Regions from separate parts of the Solibacillus sp. FSL K6-4121 genome, predicted to be linked through region 3. Evidence: riboswitches for the same ligand, from Rfam matches in the RefSeq annotation. Region 3 holds a riboswitch; each other region holds the start of a gene.
What was found. A riboswitch is a leader RNA that binds a small molecule or an ion and turns the genes downstream of it on or off. The one in region 3 is predicted to bind thiamine pyrophosphate.
Positions count from the first base shown of each region.

Region 1: it holds a riboswitch for thiamine pyrophosphate, as region 3 does, so the genes downstream of both, thiD (bifunctional hydroxymethylpyrimidine kinase/phosphomethylpyrimidine kinase) here and thiT (energy-coupled thiamine transporter ThiT) in region 3, are expected to answer to the same signal.
Region 2: it holds a riboswitch for thiamine pyrophosphate, as region 3 does, so the genes downstream of both, tenA (thiaminase II) here and thiT (energy-coupled thiamine transporter ThiT) in region 3, are expected to answer to the same signal.

Region 1 covers NZ_JBBOCS010000002.1:1,473,228-1,481,033, forward strand. Annotated here, with positions in the region: gene MHH95_RS17070 (CAP domain-containing protein) at 1-464, opposite strand, end outside; gene MHH95_RS17075 (bifunctional 2',3'-cyclic-nucleotide 2'-phosphodiesterase/3'-nucleotidase) at 728-3,091, opposite strand; gene thiD (bifunctional hydroxymethylpyrimidine kinase/phosphomethylpyrimidine kinase) at 3,270-4,082, opposite strand; TPP riboswitch at 4,171-4,269, opposite strand; gene MHH95_RS17085 (glycoside hydrolase family 18 protein) at 4,437-5,726, opposite strand; gene MHH95_RS17090 (cell wall hydrolase) at 5,897-6,337, shown strand; gene MHH95_RS17095 (hypothetical protein) at 6,412-6,615, opposite strand; gene MHH95_RS17100 (hypothetical protein) at 6,760-6,921, shown strand; gene MHH95_RS17105 (YpzG family protein) at 6,993-7,145, opposite strand; gene MHH95_RS17110 (hypothetical protein) at 7,328-7,609, shown strand; gene MHH95_RS17115 (M14 family metallopeptidase) at 7,655-7,806, opposite strand, start outside.
Region 2 covers NZ_JBBOCS010000002.1:637,507-645,312, reverse strand. Annotated here, with positions in the region: gene MHH95_RS12635 (ThiF family adenylyltransferase) at 1-136, opposite strand, end outside; gene MHH95_RS12630 (thiazole synthase) at 133-900, opposite strand; gene thiS (sulfur carrier protein ThiS) at 904-1,101, opposite strand; gene thiO (glycine oxidase ThiO) at 1,109-2,215, opposite strand; gene MHH95_RS12615 (thiamine phosphate synthase) at 2,199-2,798, opposite strand; gene tenA (thiaminase II) at 2,820-3,512, opposite strand; TPP riboswitch at 3,585-3,683, opposite strand; TPP riboswitch at 3,737-3,835, opposite strand; gene MHH95_RS12605 (M14 family zinc carboxypeptidase) at 3,903-5,078, opposite strand; gene MHH95_RS12600 (efflux RND transporter permease subunit) at 5,179-7,806, opposite strand, start outside.
Region 3 covers NZ_JBBOCS010000001.1:318,234-326,039, reverse strand. Annotated here, with positions in the region: gene MHH95_RS01785 (ABC transporter ATP-binding protein) at 1-32, shown strand, start outside; gene MHH95_RS01780 (exonuclease SbcCD subunit D) at 134-1,297, shown strand; gene MHH95_RS01775 (SMC family ATPase) at 1,300-4,353, shown strand; gene MHH95_RS01770 (hypothetical protein) at 4,413-4,547, opposite strand; gene MHH95_RS01765 (DUF4870 domain-containing protein) at 4,617-4,943, opposite strand; TPP riboswitch at 5,062-5,170, shown strand; gene thiT (energy-coupled thiamine transporter ThiT) at 5,282-5,842, shown strand; gene map (type I methionyl aminopeptidase) at 6,059-6,811, shown strand; gene MHH95_RS01750 (polyphosphate kinase 2 family protein) at 6,984-7,806, shown strand, end outside.

The DNA of each region.
Region 1 (7,806 bases), on a different contig from region 3:
GGTTGTTTTGCAGGTGACTGAGTCGACGTTTGTGTTGTTTCAGTTGCTTTTGGTTGTTCTGGTGCTACTTCCTTCACTGGCGTTTTTGGCTGTTCTGATGTTGCTTCCTTCACTGGTGCTTTTGGTTGTTCTGGTGTTGCTTCCTTCGATGGTGCTTTTGGTTGTTCAGCTGGCACCTCTTCAACAGTACCTTTTTCATTTTTATTGGAAACAGACTTTTTAACTTTTTTAATTTTAATTGAAATTTTTCCATCTTTAAAATGATCATTTTTAATCTCAATAAAGTTAGACACCGAGTTCCCATTATTAAAATATTTATTAGATGCTATCTTTTTATATTCATAATTTTGAGTAGATTTATATTGTGGTGTTACCTCTCCTCCAGTTGATGATGCTGCGTTAGCTGCTGGAGCTTGAGTAGCTAAAAGTGCAAATGCACAAAATGTGATAAAGCTTTTTTTCATTTTGTACGCCTCCTTTCGTACCCCTATCGTAAAATACTTTTTATTAAATTTTTTCACCTATAATTTGGAACGATACCCATTGCGAATTACGAATGCTATTAAAATGGTGTTTTGTGATATAAAAGTTGACCAATAGTTACCACTAACTCCGAAACTTTCATTCCATATGGTGTTGACAAAGTTCTAATTCTCCGATTCTATACACCCATAAACAAAAAAGCAGAAGTTTCTCTTTGTGTGAGGAACTTCTACTTTTAAAATTTTTAGTTAGTTTTTAATCCATATTTACCAAAACCATCTGTACCTTCACCAATATAATGAATTTTACTATTTTCATCTAACACATCGACTGCTTTTTTCGACGATTCAAATACCACTTTCACGTTTCCTGGAAACGCAGCAAATTTCCAGTTACCATCTGCACTTGGATCAATTGTTTTTTCAGCTAAAATATAGTCGATGATTGCTTGACGGTTTTCATCTGGATATACTTCAACTGCAGTCGCGTTTCGTACACCTGGGAATGTTCCATTCGCACGATAGTTATTTGTCGCTACAATGAACTCCTGTGATAAATCGATCGGCTTTCCATCATATTGTAAGTTTACAATGCGGGAAGCCTTTTCATTAACTATATTTCCACTAGCATCATATTTGGCTGGTTGTGTTACATCAATTTCATAAGTGACGCCATCAATCACATCATAGTTATATGATCTGTACTCAGCATTAATTAGTTGTTGTTCATCTTCTTTATTTATATCGATTTGGTGGAATTGACCAGCAGACATTTCAAGCCATTCTTTCACATCAGCACCTGTCACTTTTAACATAGCTAATGTATTGTCATATAAATATAGGTCTGCAACATTCTTAATTGCCAACTCACCTTTTGGTACGAATGTGTAGTACTCTGGATCACTTCTCGTTCCTGCTTTAAATGGCGCACCCGCTGATAATACAGGTAGACTTTCAAATGGTGTTCCTTTAATTTTATCTTTTACATAAATCGCTTGGGCATTTGTTACGATTTGAATGGAAGGGTCATCCTGCACTTGTGAGAAATAACTATGTATATTTGCTGTAGTTGTTCCTACTGCCTGACGCACATAATCAATTGTCCCTTCATGGGCTTCTTTTACGCTTTCCACAACTGCACTGCTTACATTTTCATTATCTTTTGCAATTTCACGCACGGCACCTTTTCCTGAAATCACATCCCAAGACTCAGCTTTTTTCTCAAGCTCTAAATCAATTACTCCTAGATGGCTACCAAATTTACCTGCCATTACGATAGGTACACCGTTCATTGTTCCATTATCAATATCCACATTCGGTAAAGTGCTATCTACTTTTCCTGGGAATACATCATGGGCATGTCCTGTTATAACCGCATCTACATCGCTGATTTTTGTTAATAGATAGGATACATCTTCCTCACCGATTTCATGTATATCATCACCCATACCTGAGTGCGACAGTACAACTACTACATCCGCGCCAGCTTTCTTCATCTCTGGAACGATTGTTTTTACCGCTTCTACAGAATCATCTACCGTTACTTTTCCTTCTAAATTTGCTTTATCCCATTTTAAAATTTGTGGAGGGACAATGCCTGTTACACCAATTTTAATCATCGTACTTTTTCCTGTAGAATCAAGTACTTCTTTTTCAATCATGACATACGGTTCATACATTAATTTCTTAGTTAAAGCATTTCGTACATTCGCATTAACATACGGGAATGGTGCATCATCTGTTACTTCATCAATAAATTCTAAACCGTAATTAAATTCATGATTGCCATAAGTCGCTGCATCATAATCTAGCGCAATCATTGATGCAATAGAAGGATGGACTTCTCCTTCTTTTAATTTTTTCACGGATTGAATGTAAGAGCCAAGAGGCGTTCCTTGAATGGCATCTCCATTATCAAATAATACCGTATTCGGGTTTTCCTCACGGGCTTTTTCGATGAGCAGCGCAGTTTTTGCCAAGCCTAAACTATTCGTTGGCGCATCTTTATAATAATCATAGTTCATAATATTAGTATGAATATCCGTCGTACCTAAAATGCGCAATGCCACGGTCGTATTTGCTTCAACTGGGTTATATTCCGCTAAAAACCGCTGCAGAATCTTTTGCATTTGCATTTTCGTGACAAACTCATTCGGTTTGATCGTCCCGTCTTCATAGCCTGTTAATAAGCCTAACTCTACTGCCTTTGCCATCTCTTGACGATTCCCAGATCCAATTTTATTCGCATCTTTAAATTGATTTAATACATTTTCGGAATATTGTTTTTCATCCTGTATACCCCTAGCTGCAATAAGGAAGGCATGTGTGCGTGTCAATTTTTCATTTGGTGCAAATTGTGTCGGTGTTTTACCTTTAATTAACTTTAGTTCCACAGCCTTTTCAATATATGGCTTCAGTGAATCGGGTACGTCCTTAAATTTAACGGATTGTCCAGAACCTACTTCTACCCCTAATGCATCAATGACTGCCTTCACAAAATCTCCGCGTGTCATTTCTTCATTGTTGGAAGTAGATGCCGCTGATACCCCAGCCATTCCACTAGTTAAAAGTGTTAATGTAAGGGCCGAAGCAGAAAGTTTTTTCCACATTTTTTTCACTCCTATTATCTAAATTGTTCAACAAGTCCATCATACTAAATTGCCAGAATAGTAGAAAAGAGCAAATTGATACATTACTATATCTAGGCAAGTAGTACTTTTTGAGAGTTAAAAAAATGCCACAAGCTATTCACTTCAAGAAACGGGTACAATTTACTCAATAAATTAATTAAATTACTTGCACATCGCAAATTCCTCGGTGCTCCTGGTAGGCAAAATGGTTTGTAGGACCAAATCCATGACCAATATTCAGTGGGTAACGAATTGCTAATTGGACAAACTTTTTTGCTTCAATGATCGCTGTTTTTAATGGCTTCCCCTTCGCAATTTCTGCAGTAATTGCTGCTGAAAATGTACATCCTGTTCCATGTGTATGAATTGTTTTCAGTCTTTCTGTTTTCATTTTAAAAGGCTTTTCCCCTCGAATAAACACCGTGTCAATCGCATGCTTACCCGCTAAATGACCACCTTTTATCACTACACATTGCATACCTAAATTTAATAAATATTCCCCTGCAAGCTCTATTTCCTCCTCGGTTTTGATCGTTAGCCCGGTCAATACTTCTGCTTCGGGTATATTCGGTGTACAAACCGTAGCAACCGGAAGTAGTTTTTCCTTTAAAGCTATTGTTGCTTGCTCTTTCAGTAAGCTAGCACCGCCTTTTGCAATCATTACTGGATCTACAATAAGTGGTATTTCTTTAGATTCCAATACCGAGACAATTGTTTCTACGATCTCTGCATTAAACAGCATACCTGTTTTAACAGCTTTTAAATCAAAATCATCGATTACTGCATTTAATTGATCCTTTACAAAATCAGCAGTAGCAGGATAGATTCCATGCACCCCTTTTGTATTTTGAGCCGTTAAAGCTGTAATCACTGATGTACCGAATACTCGAAGCTCTTGAAAGGTTTTTAAATCAGCTTGGATGCCAGCCCCGCCCCCACTATCGGATCCTGCTATAGTACATGCAATCATTTTTACCACTCCTAATAAAAATATTATTAAGTGACACTGCAAAAGAAAGACCCCACGTAAAATACGCGGGGTCTTAGTAAGTACATATGTATAATTGTACTTTGCTCCCTACGTCCGTATTAACGGTCAGGTTCTAAGGGTCAGGTTTTAACCTTCTCAACACAAATGTGTCCCCCTGCAAATGCATTTAATTACGTCGAGTGTATCAGAATAAAATTTACATAGCAAGTAAATGGTAAATTTTTAGATTCATAATATACTTCTAATGCGAAGTACGATTGTAAATTGCCACATCACTTATAAAAACTCAGATGAGCTATAAGCATTTCATCTGAGTTTTTATTTATTCCTATTTTATTTCTTAACGACATTAAAGTTTGAACCGATAAGTTGCCAGTTTTGGGGGAAAGGTAAACCAAGTTTCCAGTAACCGACACCCCGTAAATTCAGTCTTTTTACTAGATTAAATTTTGCCTGAATGGAACGTGCATCTTCAAACCATACAATATGTGAACGTCCTTGCTCATCATAATAGTTAAAGTAAGGTGCCTGTGCGGTATAGTCATATTGAATGGCTGCATTATAACGTTTGGCTATTTCAATTGCACGCTGTGGACTTAATGCTTCTGCATATTCTCCCCCTTGCACAAAAGGTAACGTCCAATCATACCCATACAAATTTTGCCCAAGTAAAATTTTATTTGCCGGAATTTCCGTTAAAGCATATTGAACTACTTGTTCAACTTGAGGGAGCGGGGAGACAGCCAGAGGAGGTCCTGCTGAATACCCCCACTCATATGTCATTAGCATAACAAAATCTACTATTTCCCCATGAGCTCTATAATCATGACCTACCGTCCATTCCCCTGGCTGATTCGCACTCGACTTTGGCGCCAGTGCCGTGGAAACTGTATAACCTTCAGCATGCATACGCTCTACCGCGCTTCTCAAGAAATTATTATAGGCTTCCCTTTGGTCACCTGGTATTCTCTCAAAATCAAAATGGATATCCGAAACATTCCCAATTCTTTTTGCTTCTGCAATAATATTGTCAAAAAGTAAGTTTTGTACTGCTTTACTTTGAAAAATATCACGTGCTAGCTCACTACTGAACTGATAATCTTCTAAATTCGTTATCGCCATTGCAATACTCGCATTATTTTCTGCCGCCAAACTAGGTAATGGTTCAATTACTGGTGCCTTTAATGAACCATCCCGTCCTGCTTCATAGCTGAATAGGGCTAAATACGTTAAATAGGGACTCGTTTCACGAACTTGATTTACTAGTAGCTCACTTACTTCGTCGCCTCTTGGTTCAACATAAGCAAAAATTTCAGCAGATGTTTTCGCAGCGGGTGGAATATATAAACGTGTTCCTATCATTAATAACGCGTTTGGAGATAAACCATTTACTTGTGCAAGTGTCAAATAATTCACGTTAAAACGTTGTCCTATTGACCATAAGCTATCCCCTGGTTGAACAATATAATATTGACCATTTACTGGAACCACAAGCGCTTGCCCTACAACTAAGCGATTAGGCTCAGGAATTTGATTGGCATCTACGATATTCTGTATCGTCGTTCCATAAGCTTGCGCAATTCCCCATAGCGATTCTCCTGGCTGTACAACATGAATTTGAATTGTCGGTCCTCCTTTTTCTATATACTAATTTATGAACTTAATGCTCTATTAATGCGAGAGAAAAAGTCATAAATGAATAAGAGCACTTTTTGAAATATTTTTTATACAAAACTAATTAAGATATGCGCATCCTAGCAAACTTTTTCATACTATAAATATGAGGTGAAAAAATGCCAAGAGTTAAGTACCGAGATGCAGATGTCGATTTGATGGCAAGAATGATGCGAGCTGAGGCTGAAGGTGAAGGTAAGCAAGGGATGTTATATGTTGGGAATGTAATTGTAAATCGAGTTGTCGCGGATTGTTTAGACTTTAGAGACGTCAGAACAGTAGAGCAGGTTATTTTTCAAGTTCAGGGAAATAACTATTCTTTTGAAGCAGTTCAAAAAGGAAATATGTTTTATCAGCGTGCAAGACCTACTGAACAACGTTTGGCAAGGCAAACATTAGATTTTTGGAGAGACCATCCAGCAAAATATGCCCTCTGGTATTTTAATCCTTCAGGGGAATGTCCTCCTACATGGTATGGGCAACCATTTACAGGGCAATTTAAACAACATTGTTTTTACGAGCCTGTAGCCGGAACATGTGAAAGTGTATATATGGGATAGTTTTACCTTTCTCCATATTATTAAAGAGCCTTTAATTAAGGCTCTTTTTTATTTGAAAAGAAAATCAAGATTAACTATTTTTTGTTGGACTGCTGATTTTTGTCATGATTTGTTTTATTGTTTTTATTTTTTAGTTTGGCATCAAATTCTTCTGCAAATTCAGCTACATTGTCTTCTGGATTTCGATCATGACTTGTTTTGTTATGATGCAGTTCTTTATAAGTAGCAAAAGGATTATGTGTTCTTTCATTCAATGTCTTTTTGTTGTTTTTGCTCATTTTCTCCACCTCCTACTGATTTAATGTGCTCAGTATTGGGGGTTTTATGCCTTTTTCCATCTTCGTTTACTTCCCTACTTTTTGTGATAAAAAACTGATCTCATGCCATATTAAGAAGGAATCCAATCGAAAGGAGAATACGAAATGGGCAGAGACGACAGCACAAGCAAAGGAACTAATAAGAGGTCGTTACCTCAAACACCTAAGAATGAAAAAATTGCTCCAAACAAAATGAGAGAAGAAATCGCAAATGAATTAAATGAACTACATCGCCTTGTAGAAAAGGGTAAAAGTAAAAAATTATAAGTAAAAAGTAAAAGGGCCTTCACAACAGAATACTACTGTTGGTGAAGGCCTGATTTACTTCTTAACAAAGGTTAGAACTGTTTAGCTTTCGCATTAATTCTCAATATTTGGTTTTGCAGAGTAACCTCTGTTTGACCATTAACCTGAGATTTCTGATGCTTATTTCTTGTCCAGTTTTGGTGGATTTTTTGAGATTTCGGATCTAATGCACCCTTTTTGCTCATTCGTTCCGCCTCCCTATGTTTAAAGTGAAATCCAAATTAGTATGGTACGAATTACTTCATTTATTCTTAAAGCAAAGTCCTTTTTGAATTCATTTACTGGCAATTTTTTTGACGGATGGATTACTCATCAGGATCAATACTAACAGTGAAAACAGTCCCGAAGACGGAAAGGATGAGGAACAGTGGCTAAAAAAAGTTCAGGCACACCTAGCTGGAAACAAAATCACCCGATTAGTTTACTATCCAACTCAGTTGAAAGAACAGAGCGAGCAGTAAAACAGGCAATGTCCCACCCAGAAGAATTTGCAGTAGAACATGCATTCAATTCATTGGAGCGTACCGAAAATGCACTTGCCAATGCAGAACAAAAACAGGAACATATGGATATTGTTGAGCAAAATAAATCCAAACTAGATGAACTAAAGCAAAACATCCTGGAAATTGATGAAAACTTAAATTCATAAAAGTATCCCCCCGTTCCATCACAAGTGGTAACGGGGGGATTTCATTTACATATAAAGTGCACTTAAGAAAATCCCTAATGCTTCTTCATAAATTTCACCAAACTGGCTGATTGGTAAAGGGTTCGTTCCAAGACCTAGTTCTACTGTGAAACCTGGGCGACGCCAGTCTTGAATAAACCAATCTTTATAACCAGCAT
Region 2 (7,806 bases), on a different contig from region 3:
TTCCTGCTCTCGCCAGCATTTCAGAACTCGCTGAGCCAAGTGCACCTGCCCCAATAATTAAGACTTTTGCTTGCTGGATACGTTGTTGCGTATTTTCTCCTAAAAATAAGGATTGTCTTGCATAACGATTGTTCAAGGCGTCACCATTCCTGCTGTCGGGCTGCTCGGAGTTGCATACTCTTTTTCTTCTATTCTGCCTGCCTCAAAGCCTAATCTGCCAGCATCTATCGCGAGCTTCATTGCCTCAGCCATTTTTACAGGATCCTTTGCGCCAGCTACAGCTGTATTCAGTAATACCGCATCTGCTCCCAACTCCATCGCATAGGCAGCATCTTTAGGCGAGCCAATCCCTGCATCTGCAATAACCGGAATCGTTGACTGATCTATAATAAACTTTAAATTCATTGGATTAATAATCCCTTTGCCTGAGCCGATTGGTGAAGCACCTGGCATAATCGCATGAACACCCAAACTTTCAAGGCGTTTAGCTAGAACGACGTCATCCGATGTATACGGTAAAACGATAAATCCTTCTTCTAACAGCATTTCTGACGCCTTTAAGGTTTCAAGGGGATCCGGTAGCAATGTATGCCAGTCTCCAATGACCTCGACTTTAATCATGTCACACAATCCCGATGCCCTAGCAAGTTTTGCTATACGCACCGCTTCCTCTGCCGTTTTGGCTCCTGCTGTATTAGGCAATAGCGTATATTTCGTCAAATCAAGCTGTTCCAAAAAGTTAGGCTGCTCTTCTGAAAAAATATTCATTCTTCTTACGGCAAACGTTAAAATTTCTGCCTGTGAGACTTCTACTGCCTTTTTCTGCAACTCAAATGACGGATATTTCCCTGTCCCTAACAGCAGTCTAGACTGAAATGTGCGATCTGCGATTTTTAACATACTTCATCCTCCTCCAACAAAATGAACAATCTCTACAACATCACCTTGTGATAAGCGCGTCGTTTCATAGCTTTCTTTCATAACAATTTCCTGATTCACTTCTACGACAACAATGCGATTTTCTAAGCCATAATGTTTCAGTAATTGCTGAACATTTTCAAAAAGCTCGAGTTGCTTTCTCCCATTCACTGTAATAGACATCGCTTACTCATCTCCTGTTCGGTCGATTGATCTGAAAAGCCTCGACCCATTCTTTTTTTACAGTCCTATTTAATATAAAGCTCGTAATCATCTCTCCTGTTGCTGGTGCTAATAAAATCCCGTTTCTATAATGTCCTGTCGCAAATAATATCGATTCATCATGTGGATGAAAGCCTATAAATGGTTTTTGATCGAATGTTTGTGGACGCAATCCTGACCAAGCAGCATTCATCTTCATCTGACCAATTCCAGGAAAGAGTTCCTTCGCTTTTTGAATTAATGTTTCCATGCCATCTAGACTTACGTGTTCTGACCAATCATTTTCCTCCATAGTAGCTCCAATAACTAGCTCCCCATTATTTCTAGGAACGATATAGTATTTATCATGAAAAATAGTGTGTTTTAAAAAAGTGCTTCTTCCTTCCACAGCAATACATTCCCCTTTGACCGGTGTTATTTGCTGCTCTACTCCTAGCTGCTGAAAAAAAGGATTACTCCAAACACCCGCAGCAATAACAACCCGTTTTGCTTTGATCATCCCTAGTGTTGTATCTATTTGAAAAGAATCCAACTGCTTTTGAATCTTTAACACCTTTGTATGTTCAAAAATGGATGCACCGTAAACTTGTGCCCCTTTAAAAAAGGCCTGACATACACGATACGGCAATACACTAACATCCTCTTCAATATAGGCAGCTCCTATTATATGCGGGGAAACATCGGGTTCTAGATTTCTTACTTCATTTGCCTCAAGCCATTTCACAGTAGGCAGTGTGAGTATTGCTCCTAATTCTTTCTTGTCACGTTCAGAAAAGGCCAGCTTTAAAATCCCTCCCTTTTTGCAGCCAATATCAATGCCACTTAGCCCGTATAGTTCATCCTTTAACTTCGTATAAAGCGCCTGACTGTATCTCGCAAAAGTGAAGAACTCCTTTCCATCGCCTTCATATTCCGAATGTGCTCCAAGCATACCCGCCGCTGCACTTGTCGCTTTTAGTCCAATTCGACTTTCCTCAAGCACGGCCACCTCAACTTGATTCTTTGCTAAATAAAAAGCAATTGCACTTCCAATAATCCCTCCGCCAATTACGACTACGTCATAGCTTGCTTGCATCTTTAATGGCCTCCCTGTATTGGTTCGCTGCTGCACACGGATGCGTTTCCGAAAAAATACCCGACATAACTACAATCCCATCTGCATTTACATCATGGAGTGCCTGGACTCGATCTACATGAATTCCTCCAATCGCGAAGACGGGAATTTTTAAGTTCTTTTTCATTTCATTAATAGGAGAAAGACCGTTTGGAACCTTTCCCTTTTTGCTGTTTGTTTCAAAGCAATGTCCATAAAGAACATAATCAGCCCCTTGCCGCTCTGCCTCCATTGCGCCTGTATAATCATGAACCGATTTCCCTATATTGAGATGCGGAAATTTCTCTTTCACCTGTTGTACAGAAAACCCTATTTCGGGTAAATGTACTGTGGGAATATCGCTATACAAGGCGATATCCACAAGACTATTTATGATTATTTTCTCTTTTGGAACCTCTCCTGCATCCAAATATTCAAGTAGAGTTATCACTTCTTTTATTGTTTTTGTCTTTTCACGTATTTGTATATAATCCACACTTTGCTGTATCTGAATAATTTTTTGCGCTAATGCTAAAATCGGCTGACAATCATCTGTTACTGCCATTAACTTCATACACCTATGCCCTTATAAAATCGTAGCATGCTCATTCATATACACTTCCTGTTGCCAATCCTGACAAGTCCAGGACATTTCCCAAAACTGCCATTCATAATAGCAACTGCGCTTGAAATGGGCTGTCAATTCACGTTCATCATTTCCTGGCATCTGTGCAAATCGATTCATCATTTCCTTTTGTTTTTCAATTGTTTCCTCCATCTCAGCAGAGGCATATAAATCAATCCACTGCTGATACAACTTAACACCCGGTGTTGCTTTTCGTAATGCGACCCCGATTTCCTGATATAACCACGGACAAGGTAGTATCGCAGCGTATGCGTCGGCAATCGCCCCTGTATAAAATGCTTGATACATATGACTAACATAATTGTACGCTGCAGGTGCTGTTTGGAAATTTCTGATTTCTTCAGGTGTAACGTGCAATTCTTTAAAAGTCGTACGGTGTAGCTCTAACTCTGCTTCCCGTATAAAGTTCGCGGTTTCCAGGAAATAAGCTACATCCTCATCCTCATTAGCTTTTGCTGCCAGCATCGCTAGTAGTTTCATATAATGCTTTAAATAATAGGCGTCCTGCAGCATATAAAATTTAAACTTTTCCAGCTCCAATGTTCCATCAGCAATACCTTGTACAAATGGATGCTTCAAACTGGCCTCCCAATAATATTCCGTTTGCTTTCTTACTTCTTTACAAAAATCCATCCTATTTCCTCCTTGGAGGCGTAAGCAAAAAAGGCACCTCTACAAAAAGTAGAGATGCCTAAAAAAGTGCATATGTACGCACTTATTGCTCCCTACGCCAGTATTAACTGTCAGGTTCTAAGGGTCAGGTTTTAACCTTCTCAACACAAATGTGTCCCCCCGCAATTAAAAAATTTGCAAAAGAAAAGCTCTCCAAAAAGATGGAGAGCGCCACGTACGATTATTAGCTTGTACATTTTGCTCCCTACGCCCGTGTTAACGGAACAGGTTCTAAGGGTCAGGTTTTACCTTCTCAACACTTACGTGTCCCCCTGCAAATTCATTTAATTACTACTAGTCTACTGATAATTCTGAATAAATGCAACGGTAATTTAAATTTTTTCCTACTGCCTACCATTTTCTCGCTTCATTCGCTACGTAAAGTCCGACAGTTTTATTTTGCTTCCAAACATTGTTCCAGCGTTTTAGTGGCACCGAGGCTTCACCGGCATATGGTGCAATTTCAACCGTCATCGCAGGTCGGTCTTTAACTTTTGTGAAGTAGTCCTCAGAAGCTGCGATTGGTTCGTTTTTTGTTGTTACGGGCATCATTTTATAGCCTGTAATTGAGGAAACTCCCTTTACTAGCTTTTTAGTACGAGCAAATTCGGTCTTCGCTCGACTCCAATATATAATTTGACCGGAAGAATGATAGGATACATAGGCTAAATGATTGCCGCGATCAATCAGTCTTTTCATTGCAAGTGCTTCAGGCTCTGTATTCGGCGCCTTACCTTTATATTCTTTAAACGAAGGCTTTGTCATTTTTATTAATTGCCAGTTCACATTGAATTGACGATTTAAATCGACACCATTTATATTTGCTTTCCAACGATTAAAATTGGAGCTCCCATTCATCGCTCTTAACTTGGCCATAGGTGTTTTCACTTTTCCACCTTGTGAAAGTGTTACACCATCTGGGTTAACCATTGGTACAAACACAATACTTACCTCACTTAATATCGTTTTTACATCATATTTTTCTATCTTCGTACCATTCAAGTAAGCCTTTAAATATGTATCAATCATTTCCATCAGCACATTGGTCGTCATATGTTCCCGACCATGGAAAGCTGCATCGAATAAAACTTCCTTTTTACCAGTTCCGAGCTTTATGGAATAGAGAGAACGCCCTTCAACTGATTGTCCGATTTCCTGTAAATTCGTAATTGAAGGATACATTTGTGATATTAGCTTTAACTTTGAGGCTACCTCATCAAATGTTAAAACTTTCGAACCGTCGACTAATTGGTCATAGTGGACATCGGTTAAAGTAAGAAAAGTGGTTTTAGACGAATTTTTTACGATACCTTGCTTACCATGTATCCCGGTTAATAAAAGCTTCTCACCTTTTGCTACTTTTTTTATAACAGCCCCATTTTTATCTTTCAATTCTATATTCTTTTTTGCAATCACTTGTACCGGATATTTTCCAAGGTCAACCTTTTCTGTAGCAGCATTTGTAGTCATTGGATTAATAATGGCTGCTGCAAAAAATATTAAACTAAAAAGCAATATTTTTCCCATGAAATTCCTCCCACTTAGGTGTATAAAACTTAACTTCTATACCCTTAACTGTACAATAAAAAACGGCCTGTAAGAATATTATTCCTACAGGCCGCCCATATTAATTGTCTTTTACATCTTTACGATTTTTCTTCAGCATTCTTGATAATACTTCATATACAATCGGAACGATGATTAAAGTTAGTACTGTTGATGATAATAAACCACCAATTACTGTTACGGCTAAGTCCTGAGATATTAGTCCGCCACCAGCACCACCGAATGCCATTGGTAACATCGCACCAATTGTTGCAATCGCGGTCATTAAAATTGGTCGTAAACGTGTTGCCCCGGCTTCCAATATTGCTTCACGCATATTCATACCTTCATGTTCCATACGGATAATACGGTCTACAAGTACGATTGCGTTCGTGACAACGATACCGATTAACATCAGTAGTCCCATCATAACTGATACAGAAATCGTTTGACCTGTCGCGAATAATCCAATCCAAGAACCGATTACAGTAAATGGTAATGAGAATAAAATCGCAAATGGTGCCAAACCTTCACCAAATGTAACAACTAAGATGAAGTATACAATTGCAATCGCTGCAATCATCGCTACACCTAACTGAGTGAATGTTTCAGTCATATCAGCTGCAACACCACCTACACCAGTCGTAACACCTTTAGGTAGCTCTAAATCAGCAATTTTTTCATCCGCTGCAGATGTTGCTTTTGAAATATCTTTGTCAGTAATTGTTGCAGATACTGTCGCAAAGTATTCACCTTTTTGACGAGATAAAGAATTTAAAGTCGTACCTTCTTCAAGCTCTACAATGTCTCCGATAGTCATCGATTGACCTGTTGCAGTTTGAATTGGTGTTTCCAATAATTCATCAATGTCAGCAGCTGCAGATCTAGCTTCACGCTGTACAACAACATTAATGTCACTGCCATCACTTTCAACAGTTGTTAACACTTCTTTTGCTGTATTTGTTTGTAATGCCATTAAAATTTGTGCAGTAGTTAAACCGTATTGTAATACGTTTTGTTGATCTACTTTAATCACATTTTCTACATAAGGCTCAGAAGCATTTGATTCAACTTCATCTAATCCGTCGATATCAACTAATACATCTTCCACTTGAGCTACAGCTTCGTTTAACTTATCTAAATCTTCACTGTATAATGTATAACTTACTTCATTCGATGACATACCCATCGCGAAGTTTTGTGTTTTCCATTCACCTGTTTGACCAACGTTGAAGATATAGTCCTCTACTTCTTTTTTCGCTCCTGCGAAATCGTCCATATCAGGGTCGAAAATAGCGTAGATTAAACCGCCACCAGCACCTCCGCCAGTCATCATTGAAGCTGCGTCTGTTGAAGTTTCAGTATTCACCGATAATTGTAAAATATCGATGTCATCACGCTTGATTAATTCTTGCTCAACTTCTTCAATGTTCGCTAATGTATCTTCCATTAACTCACCAGTTTTTGGTGTGTATGTTAAATACATTACCTTCTCTTCTTGAGAACCCATGAAGCTGAAACCGATTAAAGGTGTTAATGCTAATGAACCTACTAACATTACGATTGCAATGATAGATGTAATCCACTTATGATTTAAACATTTTTCTAAGAAACCTCGGTAAGTTAATGCTAATTTACCAACCTCTTTATGTTGACTTTCTGATTTTTCACCGTAAATTTTCTTACGGAATAATGTGTGAGAAAGTGCCGGTACAATTGTAACCGCAACGATTAATGAAGCGATTAATGCAAATGACATTGTAAGAGCGAATGGTACGAATAATTCTCCAACCATACCACCTACAAATACTAATGGCGCGAATACCGCAATTGTTACTAATGTTGAAGACATAATTGGCTTAAACATTTCAATCGTTGCTTCACGAATTAATGCACGGCCTTGTAATTTTTCTTCTTTTAAGTGCATACGACGGTATATGTTTTCTACTACTACAATCGAGTCATCAATTACACGACCAATTGCAACGGTAATGGCACCTAACGTCATAATATTTAATGTAATATCCATCCAGTGCAATAGCATTAATGCCATAAATACTGAAACTGGAATTGAAATAATCGAAATGATTGTTGATTTAAAGTCACGTAGGAATAATAAGATAATTAAAATCGCAATTAATCCCCCGAATACTGCCTTTTCAACCATTGTGAAAACAGAGTCTTCAATCGGCTTACCTTGGTCTAAAGAAATATCGATTTGAAGACCGGAAATTAACTCCTGCTCTTCTTCAATTAAATCTTTTACTGCATTTACAACTGTTACTGTATTTGCATCCTGACCTTTAATAACTTGAATGGCAATAGCATCTGAACCATTTGTACGAGAAACCGATTGAACTTTACCAACCTTTTCAATCTCAGCAATATCGCCTAGCTTTACAAACGGTACAGGATTTGTTTCAGATGGTGTAACAGGGATTAACATTTCTTTTAAGTCTTCCACTGTTTTAAACTTACCATCAACGGCAACTGCCTGCTCGCCTTCTTCAAATTTATATAAACCTAAAGAAACAGCTAAGTCGCTTGCTTGAACCATTTGCTTAACAGAATCTTCTGTTAGGCCTAATTCATTCATTTTTGCTTCATCATATGTGAAGGATACCTCTTCCAAATGCTGACCAGTAACCGTAGCTGATGCTACACCGTCAATTTTGTTTAACTTTGGAAGGATAATTTGTTCTACCGTAGA
Region 3 (7,806 bases):
TTTCAGCTGGAAAAATGACAGCAAATTATTAATAATAAGTATAACCACACTGTACGAATATTCGTTCGTATAGTGTGGTTTTTTTAATTTTAGTCATGTACACTTATAGTAAATAAAATAGGAGGCGTTATTCATGAAGATATTTCATACAGCAGATTGGCATTTAGGAAAGCTCGTACAAGGTGTATCAATGACGGAAGATCAGCAATATGTAATCGAACAGTTCATCGAGGAAATAAGAACAGAAAAGCCAGACGTAGTCATTATAGCGGGAGATTTATATGACCGATCAGTACCACCTACTGATGCAATTCAGCTTTTAAATAAAACTTTTAAACAAATATTAATCGATGAAAAAACACCGATTGTCGCAATTGCTGGAAATCATGATAGCGCTACACGTTTAAACTTTGGTAGTGATTTAATGAAGGCAAGTGGATTGCATATTGTCGGTCATCTTGAAAATTACTTTGAACCGGTTATTATGCATGATGAGTATGGGGAAGTGCATTTTTATTTAGTTCCCTTTGCAGAGCCTTCAATTGTACGAAATATTTTTGGTGATGAATCGATTACGACCCATGAAGGGGCAATGGCACGGATTATTGAAGAAATTAAGTTAACAGTTGATCCGGAAAAACGCAATATTATTGTTGGACATGCCTTTGTTACAAAAGATGGGATGCCCGAACAAAATACAAGCGATTCAGAACGTAAATTGACGATAGGTGGTACAGAGTGCATTGACTCAGCATTGTTTGAACCATTTTGCTATACAGCGCTGGGACATTTACATCAGGCGCATTTTGTGGCAAATGAAAAAATACAGTATGCAGGATCACCACTAAAATACTCCGAATCTGAAGTAACACATAAAAAAGGTTTTTTAATAGTTGACCTGAAAGAAGATGGCTCCGTAGCTGTGGAAAAAAAGTTGCTGACGCCGATTCGGGATATGCGCATTGTTTCAGGACTACTTGATGATATTTTACAACATGATAAAAATGATGATTACGTTTTCGTAAAGTTGCAGGATGAAAGTTTTGTTAAAGGGGCCGCTGAACTTGTTCGTACTGTTTATCCGAATGCTTTGCATATTGAAAGAACGGTCGTTTATGAAAAGCTTGAGCAGCAGGCGGATACTTTAAACCGTGTACAAATGAATGATTCGGAATTGTTTGAGCTGTTTTACACAGAAATGACTGGTAAGCATCTAAGTGAGGAAACTAAAGCAATTTATACAGACATTCTTCAGCAACTGATCGATAATGAACGAGAATTACAGGAGGTGCTGTAACGATGAAGCCTATTAAATTATCGATGACAGCATTTGGACCATATCAAACAAAGGAAGTTATCGACTTTACGAAACTTCATGAGCATGGAATATTTGTCGTTTCAGGGGCTACTGGTGCGGGAAAAACGACTATTTTTGATGCGATAACATTTGCCCTTTATGATTCAGGCAGTGGGGAAGACCGTGAAAAGTCTCTTTTTTTACGTAGTGATTTTGCCGATGAGACGATTGATACTGAAGTTGAGCTTGAATTTGAAGTGCGCGGACGTTTATATCGGATTTGGCGAAAATTTGGTCATAATGGGACGAGTGCGAAACGGGAGTTTTTTGAAATTACGGGTGGCGTAGAAGTTCCGGCTGTAGAAAAGTTTCAAGTAAAGCTAATTCAAGCGAAAATAGAAGAGCTGATTGGCTTAACCCAATCTCAATTCAATCAGATTGTGATGCTCCCACAAGGAGAATTTCAGAAACTATTGACATCCGAATCGAAACATAAAGAAGAAATCTTCCGTAAAATATTCAAAACAGAACGATTTACAAAAATGGTCGAGCTTTTGCGTGAGAAAAAAAAGTCTGCCGAAAAGCTATATGATCAATCAATTATGCAGCAAGACAATACCATTCATGAAATTCTATCGCGCCTACCTAATAGAGAATCAGAGCTATTTTCAGCGGTAAATCAAGATGTGATAAATCTATATCAAGTAAAGCAAGCCTTATTATTGGAACAGCAATATTATGAAGAACATTGCAGAACATTAAAAACGGAATATGAGAAATCCAAATTACAATTACAGCAATTAAATGAAACGTATAGTGAACAAAAGCTATTAAATGAGCGTATTGAAAAATACTTATTAAGAAAAACAAAACTTGCAGAGCTCCTGCAGCAGGAACAAACTATGGAAAACGAGAAACAACGTCTTGAGCTTGCAAAAAAAGCAACACATATCGAACCTATAGAGCGTGAACATGAGAAAGTAAAGCTTCAGCTTGAAAAAGCAGAAGTAGCATTACAACGTGCAAAAAAGGATTTTGAACAGGTAAAGTTGCAGCTTCAAAATGCATTGAAATATTATGAAGAACAAAAGCAACATGAACCTTTATTGGATGAGTATTCAAAAACTATTTCACAGTTAGAACAGCTATTACCGATTTATCAATCGATAGATGACCAGCGGAAATCCGTTTTAAAAATAGAGGAAAATCAAAATAACGCAAAACAATTATTTGAAAAGCTTCTAAAAGAAGATATTGCATTAAAAGAACAGCATCAGGAGCAGCGTACAATTATAAATGACCTGGAACAAAAAGTGGCTTCGTACCAGGAAACGTTTGAAGCACATGCAATGATGACTAAGAAAATTGAGCTTGCGAAAGAAACTTTAAAGCTCCAATCTAACGTAGCGGCATTAACGAAAACACTGGCTGAAAAACAACAAATTGCAAATCATTCCCAGGATAAATTAAAGAAGCTGGAACAACAGATACGCAGTAATCATGCTGCATTTCTCGCTACATCTCTTCAACATGGGGAAGCGTGTCCTGTATGCGGAAGCACAGAGCATCCAGCGATCCATAGCAGTGAAGCAATGGATGTCGACGATAATGAATTGACCGTATTACGCCGTGAAAGTGACAATGCACTGCAGAACTTTTATCAAATAAGTTCGAAATTGGAGGTAGAACAAGCGGCATTAAATGAAAAACAGTTGATACTTCAACAGCTGGAAATTGACCCTTCATCTCTTGACGAATACGAGCAGCAACTATCTATATTGACGAATCAATTATCGATGCAAAAACAGCAACAAGCGCAATTAGTAATAGAAAAGAAAAAGTTGGAACAGCTATTGGAAAACAAAGAAGTGCTTCAAGGTCGGATTGAAAAAGGGCAGCAATATGTATCGGAAATTGATCAACAATATGCACAAGAGAAGGGAAAGCTTGAGCAAAGTGAAAAGTCTTTACTGCCGCAATTTTCTACGGTTCAACAAGTTACAGAAGCATTGACAAGCCTCCAGCAAAAGTATCATCATTTGAAAAATACAATACAAAAAGCGTTGGAAGCATTGCAAAATATCCAATTAGAAGAAAAGTCTTGTGAAGTTAATTATCAACATGCAATGAATAATTTAACTGACAAACAACAGGAAAATAAAATAACGCAAGCTTCATTTGAGTCTGTACTCATACAAGAAGGCTTCCATTTAGAAGCATATAAGCAAGCACTGCTTCCATTGCATGTTCAACAGCAAATTCAGGAAACTTTAGATAACTATAAGCAAAGTTTTCATACTTTAACAGTGCAAATTGCAGAAGAACATCAAATGCTAGAAGGAAAAGAATTGGTGGACTTAAAAGCTTTTGAGCAACAAATTACGCTTCTTACAGAGCAAGTAGAAGCACAATATTCAGAAATGAAGTTAGTTCATTCTTACACATTGCAGTGTGGGAAAACTTTAGAAAAGCTTGAAAAGTCAGCTCGACAAATAGAAGATTATAAAGAAAAATTAATGCAAGTTGAACATGTTTATGATTTAATTCGTGGACAGAATGAAGCGAAAATTTCTTTTGAGCGATTCGCGCAAATAGGTTATTTAGAAAAAGTAACACATGCTGCAAACGAGAGACTTCGAGTTTTATCAAATGGTCAATACTTTTTAAAGTCAACGGGTCGCAAGGAAGGAAATGCTCAAAGCGGGTTAAGTATTGATGTATATGATAGTAATACAGGGCAAACACGCGATGTAAAAACATTGTCCGGCGGTGAGAAGTTCAATGCATCACTTTCATTAGCTTTAGGAATGGCGGATGTTATCCAAAGTGTTCAAGGTAGTGTGCATATCGATACAATGTTCATCGATGAAGGCTTTGGTACATTGGATGAAGAGGCATTGCGCCGCGCTATCGATATTTTAATCGACCTACAGCAGACAGGACGCTTAATCGGTGTCATTTCACATGTCGCCGAACTTAAAGCAGCTATGCCGGTCATTTTACAAGTACAAAAGTTAAAAGAAGGCTATAGTAAAACGGAAATTATTATTAAATAAAAGTTTTCAAAAAAAAAAGACATTTCACTCGAATGATAGGGTGAAATATCTTTTTTACGTTAGCGTTTTGTAGCTCGGCGTGTAGCAGTTGCGGGTTGTGGAGTAGAAGATTTTTTATCCATCATTTTCTTTATGATTGGATAAAGTATTGGACCATACTTAATTGCTGTTTTAACAAGTTTGTTAATTTTCATAAGTGTTCACTCCTTAACGAATATCATTTCGTATAAGAAATATACCCAATTATGAAGCTTTCATAAACATTAACGTAGAACTTTAATAGCTTTCACTAAATTCCAAATCCCTACTATTGAAACCATAATAACTAAAACTACAATGGCAATAAAATGTGAACTGACAAAGAAATCTTGCATAGTCAACGTTTCATGCGTTAAAAAAAGTGAAACGAAAAAGTAAATAATATACAAAATACCAAAAGCAATCGGGATAAACTGTGTAATAAAAGCCTTTTTGGAGTGCGCCCTTACAAAATCATCTTTTGAAACTATATATATAATAAACGGCAAGATAGACGGTGCAAAATAAAAGCTTAAATAGCTTAAAGCACTCAAACCTTTTGATTGATTCATTTCATTCACTCCTTTGCTTGTATACGCATCTGTCTGGAATTTAGTTTCAAAAAAATCGGCTGTTGAAAGTTGGAAAATTATTCGATACAATAAGTTTGTTCAAACAATAATTATTTAGATGTACCACAAGGGGAGCCGAGTAAGTCGGCTGAGATTGTGCACGTAACTGCACTGACTCTTTGAACCTGTAAGTTAGCACTTGCGTAGGGATGTGGATAGAAACCGACTGTTCAAACGATAGTCAGGCTTTTGTCCTGATTATCGTTTTTTATTTTTGCAGATGAATTTCTATTCCTTCTTCACTTCTGTTACATCGGAAAAAAGAAAGGAGCATTGTTATGGACAAAAAAAGATTACTTATGATGGTGGAAATAGCGATTTTCGCTGCCGTCGGACTGGTGTTGGATCAAATATCATTTAAAATGTGGGCACAAGGTGGATCGATCAGCTTTGTAATGGTTCCTATTATTTTAATGGCAATTCGTTGGGGGCTAACAGCAGGTCTTGCAACTGGCCTACTAATTGGAATAATGCAAATGATGTTTGGAGCGTATATCGTCCACTGGCTTCAGGCAATTCTGGATTATGGTCTTGCTTTTACTGTAGTAGGTTTAGCCGCAGTTATAAGAAAGCCTTTATTGCAAGCAACACAGTCACTCCATAAAACAAAGATGGCACTCTATATTATAATAGGTACGTTATTAGGTGGAGCTTTACGATTCGTTTGCCACTTACTTGCCGGAGTTGTCTTCTTTAAGGAATTTGCAGGCGACGATAATGTATGGACATATTCAATTCTCTACAACGGTTCCTACATGCTGCCAGCAACAATTATTACAGCTATTATTGCCGTTCTGTTATTCACTTCTGCACCACGTTTATTGCAAAAAGTACAATAAATTAAATTATTATAATAGAACTAGGTTTGCAGTGCGGATTTCCACACTTCAAATCTAGTTTGTTTTTTATTATAAATGTACATTAATCTATATATCATTTTTGCACATAATTCCTGTATTTAAACACATCATTTAAAAAAACAATGAACACTTACAACCGATTTTAAGTATGTTATAGTTAAGGGTAGACATTGTTTAAGAGGAAGGAAGTTACACATGATTGTTACAACTCAAGAAGAAATCCAAGCGTTTAAAAAAATAGGACGTATTTGTGCTGAAATTCGTGAAGCGATGAAAGCTGCGACAGTACCTGGCGTGACGACAAAAGAATTGGATGAAATTGCAGGACGTATGTTTGCTGATGCTGGCGCTATTTCAGGCCCAAAAGGTGAATATGACTTCCCAGGCTATACTTGCATTTCGGTGAATCATGAAGTGGCACATGGTATTCCAGGTAATAAAGTGATTCAAGAAGGAGATATCGTCAATATCGACGTATCAGGTTCTTTAAATGGATATTTTGCAGATACAGGAATTTCCTTTGTTGTTGGAAAAGGCTATGAAGATAAGGAAAAACTTTGTGCTGTAGCAAAATCTGCATTTGAACGTGCAATGACAAAAGTTAAAGCAGGTTCAAAATTAAATCAAATTGGTAAGGCAGTTGAGCGTGAAGCGCGTGATCACGGCCTAACGGTAATTATGAACTTAACAGGTCATGGTTTAGGTAAATCATTGCATGAAGAGCCTAACCACGTATTAAACTATTATGATGCTTGGGATACAACAATTATGAAAGAAGGGATGGTTTTAGCAGTAGAGCCGTTCATTTCTGCAAAGGCAGAGCATATTGTTGAATCCGGAGATGGTTGGACATTTATTACTCCGGATAAATCATTAGTTGCACAAATAGAACATTCGATTATTGTAACGAAAGATAAACCAATTATTTTAACAACATTAGAAGACTAATTAAAAAACGTGGAAGCATATAATGCGGCCACGTTTTTTACTTTTGTTCTATAGGGAGATTAGATTAACATAAAATAATCAAACGATTCAAATAAATTACAGCAACAATTACCATTTCTAAACACTTTCAAGTAAAATATATATAATGATTCGCAATAGAGGGGGCCGTTGAATGCAAAACCTAAACGATCTGGATCTGACATTAAAATTGGATAAGAAGCTCTACAAAAAGCAATTGAAAGAGTTGCAGTATGAAATGCTTAATATACAGCAATTTTTATACAACAATAAAATCGGTCTCATCTTCGTATTTGAAGGCATGGATGCAGCAGGCAAAGGGGGCGCAATAAAGCGATTAACAGAACACATTGATCCACGTGGTTTAATCGTTTCACCAATTTCCGCGCCACAGCCACACGAAAAGCGTTATCACTATATGCACCGTTTTTGGCGGAAGCTGCCTCAGCATGGCCAGATTGCCATCTTTGACCGTTCTTGGTATGGTCGTGTATTAGTGGAACGCATTGAAGGCTTTGCAAAAGAACATGAATGGAAGCGTGCTTATAACGAAATAAATGACTTTGAAAAGCAATTAACGGATGAAGATTATATTATAGTTAAGTTCTGGGTTCATATTGATGCGGATGAGCAATTGAAGCGCTTTATGGAAAGAGCGGCAGACCCATATAAATCATGGAAACTCACAGATGAAGATTGGCGAAATCGTGAAAAGTTCCATTTATATATGGAAGCGGCAGATGAAATGTTTGCTAAAACAAATACAGAAAATGCCCCTTGGTGTTTAATCCCTGGCAACGATAAATTTTATGCTCGAGTACAAGTGCTAAAAGAAGCGGTTGCTCAAATCGAAACACAAATTACTAAACGAGGTCTTCAGCTTACCAATGTTTTTGAAAAACATAAGGTACTTGCGGCAGATAGTGAAAAACCTGAATTTATAGAAATACAGCCAAAGCCAAAAAAGAAAAAATCAA